2 regions of the Streptococcus sp. 5905 genome follow, and region 2 is predicted to be linked to the other one. Evidence: predicted binding sites of a transcription regulator. Region 2 holds the regulator's gene; the other holds the start of a gene.

Region 1 (7,386 bases), on a different contig from region 2:
GACAAATGGTGGCAAACCACAGGACTACGAAGGACTTCACAAGTCTGCTGAAAAAGGCTTACCAGTGGTTGCGATCAATACAACAGCTGGAACTTCAGCAGAAATCACCATTAACTATGTCATTACTGACGAAGAACGCAAGGTCAAGATGGTAATGGTAGATAAGAATAGCCTTGCCCTTATCTCTGTCAATGATCCAGAACTCATGCTTTCAAAACCGAAAGGATTGACAGCAGCGACAGGCATGGATGCTCTTACTCACGCTGTCGAGGCCTTAGTAACACTAGGTGCTTATAATGTGACTAAGAAACTCTCTATCGGAGCCATTGAACTCATCAAGGAGTATCTTCCTCGTGCTGTGGCTAACGGACAAGATATTGAAGCGCGTGAGGCGATGGTCAATGCCATCTTCCTCGGTGGCATGAGCTTTAACAATGCTGGTTTGGGCTATGTTCATTCCATGGCTCACCAACTCGGTGCGGTATATAACTTGCCGCATGGTGTCTGCTGTGCCATGCTTCTCCCAGTTGTAGAACGTGAAAATGCCAAACGTGTACCAGAAGCTTTCCGCAATGTAGCCAAGGCCTTGGGACTTCATGTTGAAGGGAAAACAGACCAAGAATGTGCTACCTATGCTATTGCTGAAATTGAGAAACTGTCTGAAACAGTAGGTATTCCGAAGAAACTCACTGAACTCGGTATCCAAGAAAAAGACTTTGACTTTGACTATCTTTCTAAGAATGCCTTGATTGATGCCTGTGCACCTGGAAATCCATTTATGCCAACTTTAGAAGAAACCATTGCTCTCTACAAAGAACTCTTCTAATTCGTAAAGTGAAAAGAAGCTAAATAATGCTGGAAAGAACTATCATTTTGGTAGTTCTTTTTAAGTCCCTTAATATCCTAGTTAAAAATATAAAAAGGTAAACGGTTGCCATCTACCCCTGAACTGAGGTATACTAGTAGAAATATTAGTTTAGCAAGCAATTAGGGAGATGTTAGAAAAGGAAGGGGATGTATGACAGCTAGAAAAATGCAGCTACTCATGTCCAAGTATGGTTTTAGTATTACCATTATGTTGGCAGAGTTGTTTATCGTCTTTGGTTTATTTCTCTATCTAGGACAGATGGCTCCGATTCTCTGGATTATCCTTGTCATTTTAGTGAGCTTAGCGACCATTGTATCAATTGTCAATCGGTCCATGAATCCTGAAAGCAAGGTGACATGGCTGTTAGTAGCCTTTGTGCCAGTATTTGGTCCCTTGCTCTATATCATGTTTGGAGAACGCCGTTTATCTAAAAAAGAAATGAAACAGCTAAAGCAACTCCAATCAATGGTTGACCGAGAGGACAATAGCAGAGCCCTCCGTTTGGAGTTAAAGGAAGAGGATAAGTCGGCTTACGGTGTCATCAAATCCCTCCTCAGCATGGATACGAATGCAGATGTCTATAATCGAACGGATACCCATTTTTTCCCTTCAGGGGAAAGCATGTGGCGCCAGATGCTAGAGGATCTCAAAAAAGCCGAGAAATTTATCTTTCTCGAATACTATATCATCGAAGAAGGTTTGATGTGGAATAGTATTTTGAAAATTTTGGAAGAAAAGGCAGCTCAAGGAGTAGAAGTCAAACTCCTCTATGATGATATTGGTTGTATGGCAACCTTGCCTGGAGATTACACCATCCAGCTTCGTAGCCGAGGGATTGAAGCTCACAAATTTAACAAGGTGATTCCACGTTTGACTGTTGCTTATAACAACCGTGATCACCGTAAAATCATGATTATCGATGGGCAGATCGCCTATACAGGTGGTGTTAATCTGGCAGATGAGTATATCAACCATATCGAACGCTTTGGCTATTGGAAGGATAGCGGTATTCGTCTGGATGGACCAGCAGTCAAGGCTTTTACTAGACTCTTTTTATCAACTTGGTATATCAATCGTGGGGAAATTAGCGATTTTGACCAATACCATCTCGAAAATCAACCTAGAGATGGGATGGGGCTTTGTATTCCTTACAGTAGTGGGCCAAAGCCTATCTACCGAGCCCAAGTTGGAAAAACGGTCTATCAAAACCTTATCAATCAAGCTACAGACTATGTCTATATCACGACCCCTTATCTGATTACCGACTATGATCTAACTGAAAGTATCAAAAATGCAGCTCTGAGAGGGGTAGATGTGCGAATTGTGACGCCATATATCCCAGATAAGGAGATTATCCAATTGGTTACTCGGGGAGCCTATCCAGACTTGCTATCTGCAGGTGTTCGCATTTACGAGTACAGTCCAGGATTTCTTCATAGCAAGCAAATGCTTGTCGATGGAGAGGTGGCTACTGTGGGAACCATCAATTTTGACTATCGGAGCTTGCTCCACCACTATGAAAATGGCGTTTTGCTTTATAAAACGCAGTCTATCATCGATATTGAGAGGGACTTCAAAGAGATTTTTAAAGTTTCTCAAGAAATCTATCCTCACACCATCAAAACAAGCTGGTATCAAAGCCTGATCAAGGAAATTGTTCAGTTGTTTGCGCCCATGCTCTAACTATTCACCAAGATCTAGCCCAAGGCTGGATCTTATTTTTGTCTTTTTGCGAATAGATAAGCAGGAGGATGAAAATGCTAAATCAAAAAGAATATGATTTTATCCTAGAGTTCCAAACAAGCAGTTTACACCGTTTTCGAGAGATTGAACGCTATGCTGAGCTAGATAAGAAGTTAAGGAAATATCAATCCTTAGCTGACATTCCTGTAAGATTTTGATATACTAAAACAGATAAACTTACTAGGAGAAATTGAATGAACGTATACGAGGAAAAAGACGAACAGCTAGAAGAATTTCGATACCAGTATCGGGAACGACTGGATCAAGAGTCTGAATTTGGACTGGAGCGAGGTAAGAAGAAACGAACTCCGCTTCCATTTTTTAGTATGGTGATTTGGAGTCTAGTTGCTACAGCTGTTTCTGTCATGTTGCCTCTGATCTTTGGTTTGGTGAGTCCTCAACAGATGCAAGATCTTTATACTGGTTGGGCACTACATCAGAGTGGGCAGATTTACACGGATTATTATGGCTCAAATGGACTGCTTTATTACGTACTAATCTATCTCTCTCAAGGGAGTATTCTTTTTGCTTTGGTGGAGTGGTTGGCCTTGTTCGGAGCTGGTGTTTTTCTATTTAAATCCGCAGATACCTTGACCGGTCAGGGAGAGCAGGCTAGACAGCTTTTGTTGGTTTTCTATTTGCTTGTAGGCAGTCTGGGATTTGGTGGTAGCTATGCAGTGGCTGTGGCCTTGCCTTTTCTATTTTATAGTTTTAGCCTAGTGGCTGACTATCTGGATGATCCAAGTAATGATAAAGGTTTCTTGCGAGTTGGGATGAGTTTAGCATTAGCTTTCTTCCTATCACCTATTCCCACAGCCTTGTTTGCAACCACACTTGCCTTGAGTTTGTTTGGATTTAATATTGCCAAGCGTAAATTTGCTCATGGTTTGTATCAATTTTTCGCATCAGCTCTAGGATTTTCTATCCTTTTTTATCCAATTGGCTATTATACAGTCTTAACAGGAACTTTTGGTGATGCGATTAGCCATACTTTGTATCCAATAGATACGCTTAATCTATTTTCAAATGCCAATCTTATGGAGAATGCTGCTTTCTATGGTTTGCTATCCATCGGTATTGGGATTCTGACATTGATCTTTTCAGGATTGTTTCAATCTAAACCAGCCAAACAATCTGCTGTCTCAATAGGCGCTATTTTAGGTTTACTGGTAACTCTTGCTTTATTAATTCTTTCAAAGGAACCTTTGCATGGCTCACGTTTGGCAGCAATTTTGCCCTTTCTGACATTGTTATTGTTAACCAACATCAAAGAAGGAAGCCCTGATCGTATCAGTCGTAGTAGACGAAGAGTTCGCTCTTCATCACTCTTTGGTCGCTACCTCAAGGGAAATTTCTATCTACCATTAGTTGCGATAGTCTATTTACTTTTCCTACCTGTTTTGAGTCGCTATATTTCGCATCCAAGTACTTATCAGGAACGCGAGCAGCTTGCTAGCTTGGTCAAACAGCAAACGAGTTCTGAGGATCGTGTCTATGCTTGGGATAATCGGCCAGATTTCTACCGCGCAAGTGAACGCTTGGCGCCAAGCTCTCTAGTAACACCAACACTCTATACTGCAAGCGACGAGAATAAAACGAAACTAGTCAATGACTTGAAAGAAAATCAACCGAAGATGATTTTGGTCAACCAAAAGGTTGCCTTGTGGTCGGATGTAGAGAGCCTACTTAGCGAAAAATACGAGCTTGTTCAGACGGATAGTAAGGAATTCAGGCTTTATAAATCTAAATAACAAATCAATATCTTGTGTATTTTTAAAAATTTTATAATTTTTAACACAAGATATTGATTTTTCTTTTTAGAGTGGTATAATATCACTTAAGAAGAAAAATAGAAAAGAGCCTGGATATGATTGTATTAGAAGAAAACCTTGCAACCGTTCCCACTTTGTTCGTTGAAAAACGAGATGGTAGACGTGTAGTGTTTGATATAGACAAGATTGACAAAGCTCTCCACAAGGCGGCTGACAAAGTCATGGATGTGACACCCTTGGTCGAAAAACGTCTAAATGGGCTGCTTGAGCGTATTGTTGCGGAAATTCACAGTCGTTTCCCTCAAGGTGTCAAGATTTACGAGATTCAAAATATCGTAGAACATGAACTCCTTGAAGCCAAAGAATATGCGCTAGCTGAGGAGTATATCACTTATCGGACACAAAGGGATTTTGAGCGCTCAAAAGCGACAGATATCAACTTTAGCATTCATAAACTTCTCAATAAAGATCAGGCAGTTGTCAATGAAAATGCCAATAAAGACAGTGATGTCTTTAATACCCAGCGTGATTTGACGGCAGGGATTGTGGGGAAATCAATCGGACTGCAAATGCTTCCTAAGCACGTAGCCAATGCTCACCAAAAAGGGGATATCCACTATCATGACTTGGATTACAGCCCCTACACTCCGATGACCAACTGCTGTTTGATTGATTTTAAAGGCATGCTGGAAAATGGTTTTAAGATTGGAAATGCGGAGGTAGAGAGTCCCAAGTCTATCCAGACTGCGACAGCTCAAATTTCACAAATCATCGCCAACGTTGCTTCTAGCCAGTACGGGGGTTGCTCAGCTGACCGTATCGATGAAGTCTTGGCTCCGTATGCGGAGAAGAATTACCAAAAACATCTCAAGGATGCAGAAGAGTGGGTCTTGCCTGAGAAACGGGAAGATTACGCATGGAAGAAAACGCAGAAAGATATCTACGATGCCATGCAATCTCTCGAGTATGAAATCAACACTCTCTTCACTTCAAATGGACAAACACCTTTTACTTCGCTAGGTTTCGGTCTAGGAACCAATCGTTTTGAGCGTGAAATTCAAAAAGCTATCTTGACCATTCGTATCAAGGGTCTTGGTTCAGAACACCGTACAGCTATCTTCCCTAAACTCATCTTTACGCTGAAAAGAGGACTCAACTTAGAGGAAGGTTCACCTAACTACGACATCAAACAGTTGGCCCTCGAGTGTGCAACCAAGCGGATGTACCCAGATGTCTTGTCCTATGATAAGATTATCGAACTGACTGGTTCTTTCAAGGTTCCTATGGGATGCCGTTCTTTCCTTCAAGGATGGAAGGATGAAAATGGTGTCGAGGTCAATTCAGGTCGGATGAATCTAGGTGTTGTGACGGTCAATCTGCCTCGCATTGCCCTCGAGTCTGAAGGAGATCTGAATAAGTTTTGGGAAATCTTCAATGAGCGGATGAATATCGCGGAAGATGCCTTGGTTTACCGTGTGGAAAGAACTAAGGAAGCAACACCAGCGAATGCCCCTATCCTCTATCAGTACGGAGCCTTCGGTCGCCGTCTCGGAAAAGAAGAAAGTGTTGACCAACTCTTTAAGAATCGCCGTGCGACAGTTTCGCTGGGCTACATCGGTTTGTACGAGGTAGCGACAGTCTTCTTTGGAAACAGCTGGGAAAGCAATCCTGAAGCCAAGGAATTCACATTGGATATCATTCGCGATATGAAACGTCGTGTGGAAGAGTGGTCTGACCAATATGGTTACCATTTCTCTATCTACTCTACACCGTCTGAAAGTCTGACAGACCGCTTCTGTCGCTTGGATACAGAGAAGTTCGGCTCTATTCCGGACATCACGGACAAGGAATACTACACCAACTCTTTCCACTACGATGTTCGTAAAAATCCAACACCGTTTGAAAAATTAGACTTTGAGAAAGTTTACCCAGAAGCAGGTGCGTCAGGTGGTTTCATTCATTATTGTGAGTATCCAGTTCTTCAACAAAATCCTAAAGCCTTGGAAGCTGTTTGGGACTATGCCTATGACCGTGTCGGCTATCTAGGGACCAATACTCCGATTGATCGTTGCTACAAGTGTGACTTTGAGGGGGATTTTGAACCAACTGAGCGAGGATTTGCTTGTCCCAACTGTGGCAATAGCGACCCTAAAACAGTAGATGTGGTCAAACGTACGTGTGGTTATCTGGGAAATCCTCAAGCGCGTCCGATGGTTAACGGACGCCACAAGGAAATCGCTGCGCGTGTCAAACACATGAACGGTTCAACCATTAAAACAGCCGGACATGAAGTAACAAATTAGAAGGAAGTGGAATGGGGAAATACCAATTAGACGATAAGGGACGCGCACAAGTGACCCGTTATCACGAGAAACACTCGAAAGGTGGAACAGGTAAAAAAGAACGCTTGCTCAACCTCAGAGAACAGTTTTTAAACAAGAACAAGAAAAAATAAAAGTGAGAGTCCGCTCTCGCTTTTCTCTTAGGTGGGAGGGGAATATGGAACTACGCAGACCGATATTGGCAGATAAAGAAGCGATTTTAGAGATGGTGGCAGAGTTTGAACAGACTCAATCAGCCCACGATGGTGGGTTTTGGAACGCCAACAATTTTGTTTATGAAGAGTGGCTAGAAGAAAATCTTCAAGCGGAAGCGGGACTCAATATTCCTGAAAACTGGGTTCCTGCTATCCAGCTGGTTAGTTTTGACGTAGCAGGCCAGGCTCTTGGCTTTCTCAACCTTCGTCTCCGATTAAATGACTACTTACTAGAAAATGGGGGCCATATTGGCTACTCCATTCGTCCATCTGAAAGAGGTAAGGGTTATGCGAAAGAATCCCTCCGACAAGGTCTACAAGTTGCTAAGGGAAAGAATATTAAACGAGCTTTAGTGACTTGTAGCACAGAAAATCCAGCAAGCCGAGCTGTTATCTTAGCTAATGGAGGGGAGTTGGAGGATGTTCGAAACGGAACGGAGCGTTACTGGATTGATATAGATTGAGGA
Region 2 (7,386 bases):
TCACGCGTTGTTCCAGCTACTGGACTGGCAATCACGCGGTCTTCTCCCAAAATAGCGTTGATCAAGCTAGATTTTCCAACGTTAGGACGGCCAATCAAGCTAAATTTAATCACGTCTGGATTTTCTTCTTCGACTTCGTGTGGTAGATTTTCGACGATGGCGTCTAACACATCCCCTGTACCAATACCGTGGACAGACGAAATTGGCAGCGGTTCACCCAAGCCTAGCGCATAGAAATCAAAGATATCATTTCGCATCTCAGGGTTGTCAACCTTGTTAACGGCAAGGATAACAGGTTTATGGGTCTTATAAAGTTTACGAGCTACGTACTCATCTGCATCCGTAATTCCTTCTTTCCCAGACACCACAAAGACGATGACATCGGCTTCTTCCATAGCAATTTCTGCCTGGTGCTTGATTTGCTCCATAAAGGGAGCATCGACGTCGTCAATCCCTCCAGTATCAATCATACTAAAGGAACGATTGAGCCACTCACCCGTTGCATAGATACGGTCACGTGTCACACCCTCGACATCTTCTACGATTGAGATCCGCTCACCAGCGATCCGATTAAATAGGGTTGATTTCCCAACATTGGGACGTCCCACAATGGCAATAGTTGGTAAGGCCATGTTTTCTCACTTTCTACAATAACTTTTTCTGTTCTAGATTCTTCCGAGTTGAACGAGGTTCGGCTTGACCGAACTGCTCTGCCAAACGCTGACTCCAAGAGGTTGTCGCACGCGCACCAGCATAGTCTGCCTGAACTTTGTCATAGTCCAAAATCGCTTCAACTGGCTGTTCTTGGTATTCTTCTTCAAAAACTACTTGGTTCAAAGGCAGTCTTGGTTTGACATCATGTTGTTGGTTTGGCACGCCAAGGGCAATCCCAAAAACTGGGTAGGTATAGTCAGGCAGGTTAAAAAGCTCTGCCACTTCTTCCGACTTGTAACGGACCAAACCGATAATCACACCACCATATCCCAGACTCTCAGCCGCAAGCAGGGTATTTTGACCAGCAAGAGCCGCATCTACCGAGGTGATGAGGAGACCTTCTGCCCCTTGAGGTTGGAAAGTATCTGTATGAAGGCTTGCTCCCTTTTCAGCTCGATTCAAGTCACCAACAAAGAGCAAAAAGGCTGCTGACTGACGAATGGCTTCCTGCGGAACCAATTCATAAAGAGCATCTTTCTTCTCCTGACTGCGTACAAGAATCACAGAGTAGGATTGGAAATTTTTCCAAGATGACGCCATTTGTCCAGCAGTTAAAATCTCGTCCAAGTCTGCTTGAGGAATTTCTTGCTCCTTAAAGCGACGAACTGAAGTATGAGCTTTCATCAGTTTAATGGTTTCTGTCATCGGCGATTTTCTCCTTCTAGTCTTGTTTCCTCTGCTAAATAACGGATTCGTTCCATAACCCGTCTAGCTTCCCAAGTCTCGTCATTTCCATTCTTTCCTTTGGCAAAATGTTTTTCCAAATCTTGGAAATTAAAGTTGGAAGTAAAAAAGGTCGGCAAATCTTCCTGCATGCGATACTGGAGAATAACTTGGAGAATCTCATCACGCACCCAAGGGGTAGACTGTTCTGCACCAATATCATCCAAGACCAAGACCTCTGCTAACTTGATCTCATCCACCAAGGTCTTCACAGTTCCTTCACCGATAGCATTTTTCACATCAATGACAAAACTTGGATAGTGGAGAATGGTTGTTGAAGCACCACGTTTTTCAGATAAGTCGTGAGCCAAAGCCGCCATCATGAAACTCTTACCAACACCAAAATCTCCGTACAGATAGAGGCCTTTTCGGATGCTTGGGTAAAGGTCTACAAAGGCATAGAGTCTCTCAAAAATCGGCAAACGACCTAAGTCATCTAGGTCAATCTGAGCCAACTTCGCTTTCTTGAGACTTGCTGGTAGATTGATCAACTTGAGACGATTCTTTATAGCTGCCTCTTTTTCAGCCGCGATTAGTTCCGGTGTTTCTTCATAAGATACATCCGCATAACCGTGATTCATGACCAAGATAGGCTTGTAGCCACGCGCTATATAGTCCGCATCCCCGCGAAGAAACTTGTCCCGTTCTGTGATATATTGGTTGAACTTGGAGATGCTACGATTTAACTCCTCTGGGCTGAGGGATTCTTTCTGGATAAAAGCCGCTACATCTGGGTCCTTCATAATCTGCTGGACTAGTTCCTGATACTGAAAACGACTTGACTGACGTTTAATAACGTCACCAACACTTTCCATCTAGTCTCCTCCTTCTTCTAATCGGGCTAACATTTCTTGTTTTTTACGTTCTAATTCCAGACGAGTTTCCTCACTGGTTTGATTCTTGTATTCTGGATTACTCCACTTAGGAACATTTGTCTTCGTTGAACTAGCCTTATTTTTCTGGTCTTCTTGCCCTTTTTGCTGACGTTCTCGAATCCGAAGCACGGCTTCCTCTGCTGTCCGAATCTTGCGATAGGCATAGTCGTTTGCGACTTTCATAGCATATTTTTCATTGACATTGGCCGAATCAACCTTGTTAAAGGTTAAAAGTAAGACGATATTGATGACTTCGTCCAACAAGCCTAAAGATGCCATCTGGTGAAGAAGTTCCCGTTCGCTCTGGGTGATGTTCCCCTTACGAGTTTGCTTGATTTCCGCTAAAAATTGTAGGGGAGTTTTGGTTTTGGCTTCCTTGATAATGGTCATTTCTTTGGGGCTAAAGTCAGAAGAAACCTGCTTTTGCGCAATCTTTTCACGCATGCGTTTGACTGAAATAACCTGAGCTACAGCTGTCGCCTTGGCTAATTGATAGGTTTCAAACCAGGTCCATTTTTTTTCATCTGCGATGGCAAACAATTCCAAAACATCCGCCTGCTCGTTTTCAAAACGCAAACCATCTCGAGCCATCAGGCGCTGAAAATATTCCAAATCAAAATCATTTTTTAACTTGCTTTTAGACTCGCTTGGGGTCACTTCTTCGGTCAGGGTTGGAAAGACTTGACTCAAAGAAACAGAAAGTTCTTCTCCCTCACTTGGAGCCTGTTTCATAGCAGAAACAGCTGTATCCCCAATCTTTCTCTCCAAAAGTCTACTATAGACAGAATGACTTAAAAATTCCTGACTTGAAAGGGGAAAATGAAGCTGCAATTCATATACTTCCCCCTTCTGATAAAGAGTCAACAAGTCCACAGCAGATAAGATTTTAAAAGACTGGAGGAGCGTATTCATCCCGAAATCCAAATGATTAAGAATGTTGGCAAAAAGGTGTTCTTTTTGACCTCCATCCCAAAAGGTAACGGCATATAGATAGAGGCTCAGCGCCTCCTGACCGATAATCGGGAGGTAGCACTGCACCAGGGAAGAGGTATCTTGCGACACCCGATTATTCTTTAGAAAAGAAAAACGGTCATTTGGTTTCATCTATTTTTCCTTTTTCTTTTTTGAGGATTGGGTGATCTGCTGGAGCAGACTCTCCAACTCACTCACATCCTTAAAGCTACGGTAAACACTGGCAAAACGAACATAGGTAATCTCATCAAGCTCTGCCAATTCTTCCATGACTAAGGCTCCAATGTATTCACTTTGAATCTCGTTCTCACTGCGACTACGGAGTTTTTGCTCGATGCGATTGACCACCATGTTGATTTCATCACTCGAAACAGGGCGCTTCTGGGCTGAGCGGATAATCCCATTAAAGATTTTATCTCTTGAAAACTGTTCTCGTGTACCGTCTTTTTTGACGACAACCAGCGTTCGTTCTTCAACTCGTTCATAGGTTGTAAAACGATGCTGACACTCGTCGCACTCACGTCTTCGACGGATGGTATTTCCTTCTTCGGCTTGACGGCTATCAACAACACTAGACTTGGTAGCCCCACATTTTGGACAACGCATGCTTCTCCTCCTTGTCGTTTTCTTTTCATTATACCATTTTTTGAGCAATTCCCAAAACAATTCTTATTTTTACTTGACAAGTTTTTTGTTTTATTGTATTATTTAATTAGAACAATAAAGAAAAAGAAAGGAGACTATGATGTCCTGGTCATTTGATAATACAAAACCCATTTATTTGCAGATTATGGAAAAAATCAAATTACAGATTGTTTCCCATGAACTGGAACCCAACCAACAGCTCCCAACCGTAAGGGAACTAGCGAGCGAGGCTGGGGTCAATCCCAACACAATTCAGCGCGCCTTGTCTGATCTTGAGCGCGAGGGCTTCGTTTATAGCAAGCGGACTACTGGTCGTTTTGTCACTGAGGACTTAGATCTCATCGTTCAGTCCCGCAAACAGCTTTCTGAGGAGCAACTGAAAAACTTTGTAACGGGCATGCTTCAATTCGGGTATCAAAAAGAAGAACTGCCAAGTGTGCTTAGCGAATACATCAAAGGAGTGTAAAATTATGACATTACTAGCATTTGAAAATGTATCCAAATCCTATGGGGCTACAGCAGCCCTTAACAATGTTTCCCTTGAGATTCCCGCTGGAAAAATCGTCGGGCTTCTCGGTCCAAACGGATCTGGAAAAACAACCTTGATCAAGCTGATCAACGGACTTCTCCAACCAGACCAAGGTCGTGTCCTCATTAACAACATGGACCCAAGTCCTGCTACCAAAGCCATTGTCTCTTATCTACCAGACACGACTTATCTGAATGAACAGATGAAAATCAAAGAAGCACTGACCTACTTTAAAACTTTCTACCAAGATTTCAATCTTGAGCGGGCTCAGCATCTTTTAGCAGATCTTGGCATTGATGAAAACAGTCGTCTCAAGAAATTGTCAAAAGGGAACAAGGAAAAGGTTCAGCTCATCCTCGTTATGAGCCGTGAAGCTCGTCTCTACGTGCTCGACGAACCGATTGGTGGTGTGGATCCGGCTGCCCGTGATTATATCCTCAATACCATCATCAACAACTACTCACCAACTTCAACTGTTTTGATTTCTACCCACTTGATTTCAGATATTGAGCCGATCTTGGACGAAATCATCTTCCTAAATAACGGAAAAGTCGTCCGTCAAGGAAATGTTGATGATATTCGTTATGAGTCAGGTGAGTCGATTGACCAGCTCTTCCGCCAGGAGTTCAAGGCTTAGACAAAGGAGATTATTATGTTTTGGAATTTAGTTCGTTATGAATTTAAAAATGTTAACAAATGGTATCTAGCTCTCTACGGTGCTGTGCTTGCAATTTCGGTTTTGATTGGTGCATCCATTTCTGGTATTAGTCAGACCTACACTAGCTATGGTAATGAGCCCTACTATCTGTTAGGTTTTCTGATCTTAGTTTTTGGGGGGCTCAGCGTTACTCTCTGGATCGCGACGATCTTTCTAATCGTTCGACGCTTCAAGGGAAGTGTCTACGATCGTCAGGGCTATCTGACATTGACTCTGCCCGTCTCTGAACACCAAATCATCACCGCCAAATTACTGGGTGCTCTCATTTGGTCAATCATAAGCTATATTATATTTATCTTGAGTATCATTATTATCTTCTCACTCACCCCTGTAGTGAAAGATTTGCCACTCCTCTATCGATTTATCTCTCCTTATCTCGGCTACGGTTGGCTCTATGCCCTCTCTCTTCTGGTGGGTTCAATTACTTGGATTTTATCTATTTACCTTTGCATCTCAATTGGTCAACTATTTAACGAGTATCGTACCGCTATGGGAATTTTAGCCTATATCGTGATTAACATCGTGATTGGCTATATTTCTATCTTCTTCCGAATGGATTATGATTTTAACCTCCTAATTAGCGTTGATATCCTCAAAGATTTCATTCTAGCAATTATCTACTACCTCGGAACCTACTATATCTTGAAAAATAAGGTTAACTTGCAATAAAAAATGCCCAGCTAGAAAGCTGGGTTTTTCTTTAACTCAATATCAAACTGGCTACAATGGGACTGACAAAGACGTAGAGAATACCGGTGACACCGATAGCCAAGCCACCCATGGCGCCTGCTACAGAGCCGTATCGAAAGGCCGTTCCCGTTCCGACAGCATGACCTGTCCCTCCAAGGGAAAGACCTACAGCCACTGGATCATCAATTTTCAACCACTTTAAAAGGGTTGGTCCAATAACACTAGTTAAAATCCCAGTTGCCACTACGACGACCAAGGTCACAGTCGTCAAACCCTGCAATTTTTCTGTAATCCCCACTGCCATGGCGGTTGTCACTGACTTGGGAAAGAGAGAAATGGCTAGGAAAAAGTCCATGCCAAAGATTTTCGCCACTATGGCAGTGAAGCTAGTATTGACAACTACTGCTAGCAGACTACCAAAGAGAATACTCCGAGCATGGTGCTTCATCAAGTGAAAACTCTTATAAAGCGGAATCCCTAGAGCCACTGTTGATGGGACTATCAAGTTATTCAGATAAACCCCACCTTGGTAGTAATCTTGGTAAGAAATACCCGTCACCTTTAGAAAGATGATAATGAAAATAGCTGACAAAAGCAAAGGCGTCGTCAATGGATGGGGAAAACGTCTGTAAATCAACATCCCCACTAGATAAGCTAGGATAGACAATGCAATCCCAAACAGAGGATTGGATACAAATTCGCTCATTTGGCATCTCCTTTCTCATAATCTCCTTCAAACCGTCTCTTGATGAACTGAACCACTAGGGCGATGAGGATAATGTTGATGACAGCCGCAAAAAAGACAATCAAGACAATGGGCAAGAGATAGGGGGCAATCACATCAAACTTTTCCATGATTCCCACTGCTGGTGGCAAAAAGAGAATGGTCATATTGGCCAGCAAGAAATTTCCGACCATATTGACATGTCTGGTCCTCAGCCACTTGAATTGCAGGGCTAGAAAAAGAATAATCAAACCGATAATACTGCCTGGGATAGGCAGATGAAAGAAACTGGAAATCCCTTCACCAATAAGAGAAATCACAAAGAGAATCATTAATTGAACATATAACTTCATCTCAAACTCCTTGAAATAGAATTCTTGCATACCAGTTTACTCTTTTTTCAGAAAATTTCAAGGAAATACCGAAATTTTTCTTTCTTGCAAGGATTAGTTAAAAGTAGTATAATCATTGCATGCGCAATCATCTTGTGTTACAAAGACAATCAGTAATGACTTTGTGATTTTTACTTTGAAAAGAAAGGAGAAAGCAATGACCTATTTGGAAAAGTGGTTTGACTACAATCGCCGTCAAAAGGAAATAGAAGCCTTGTTAGAAGAAACCATTGCCCAGCAGAGTGAACAAAGGCTGACTTTGAAAGAGTTTTATCTGCTCTACTATCTGGACCTAGCTGATGAAAAATCCTTACGGCAGATTGACCTGCCAGATAAACTCCATCTCAGCCCGAGCGCTGTTTCTCGAATGGTGGCTCGACTAGAAGAGAAAAACTGTGGTTTGC

What was found. The regulator NrdR, encoded in region 2, represses ribonucleotide reductase genes. The targets are predictions, from matches to a motif close to ACACNATATATNGTGT.
Region 1: nrdD (anaerobic ribonucleoside-triphosphate reductase) is a predicted target of NrdR. The motif match lies at 4,406-4,421, and genes of this name have one in related genera.

The regions. Positions count from the first base shown of each region.
Region 1 is NZ_VMLC01000003.1:194,231-201,616, reverse strand. It holds gene HT680_RS06640 (iron-containing alcohol dehydrogenase) at 1-826, shown strand, start outside; gene cls (cardiolipin synthase) at 1,019-2,551, shown strand; gene HT680_RS06630 (hypothetical protein) at 2,626-2,769, shown strand; gene HT680_RS06625 (damage-inducible protein CinA) at 2,806-4,362, shown strand; gene nrdD (anaerobic ribonucleoside-triphosphate reductase) at 4,479-6,686, shown strand; gene HT680_RS06615 (hypothetical protein) at 6,698-6,838, shown strand; gene HT680_RS06610 (GNAT family N-acetyltransferase) at 6,883-7,383, shown strand.
Region 2 is NZ_VMLC01000001.1:351,050-358,435, reverse strand. It holds gene der (ribosome biogenesis GTPase Der) at 1-632, opposite strand, end outside; gene HT680_RS01730 (NADPH-dependent oxidoreductase) at 646-1,359, opposite strand; gene dnaI (primosomal protein DnaI) at 1,356-2,252, opposite strand; gene HT680_RS01720 (DnaD domain protein) at 2,253-3,416, opposite strand; gene nrdR (transcriptional regulator NrdR) at 3,417-3,890, opposite strand; gene HT680_RS01710 (GntR family transcriptional regulator) at 4,030-4,395, shown strand; gene HT680_RS01705 (ABC transporter ATP-binding protein) at 4,400-5,095, shown strand; gene HT680_RS01700 (hypothetical protein) at 5,111-5,845, shown strand; gene HT680_RS01695 (LrgB family protein) at 5,877-6,572, opposite strand; gene HT680_RS01690 (CidA/LrgA family protein) at 6,569-6,943, opposite strand; gene HT680_RS01685 (MarR family transcriptional regulator) at 7,140-7,386, shown strand, end outside.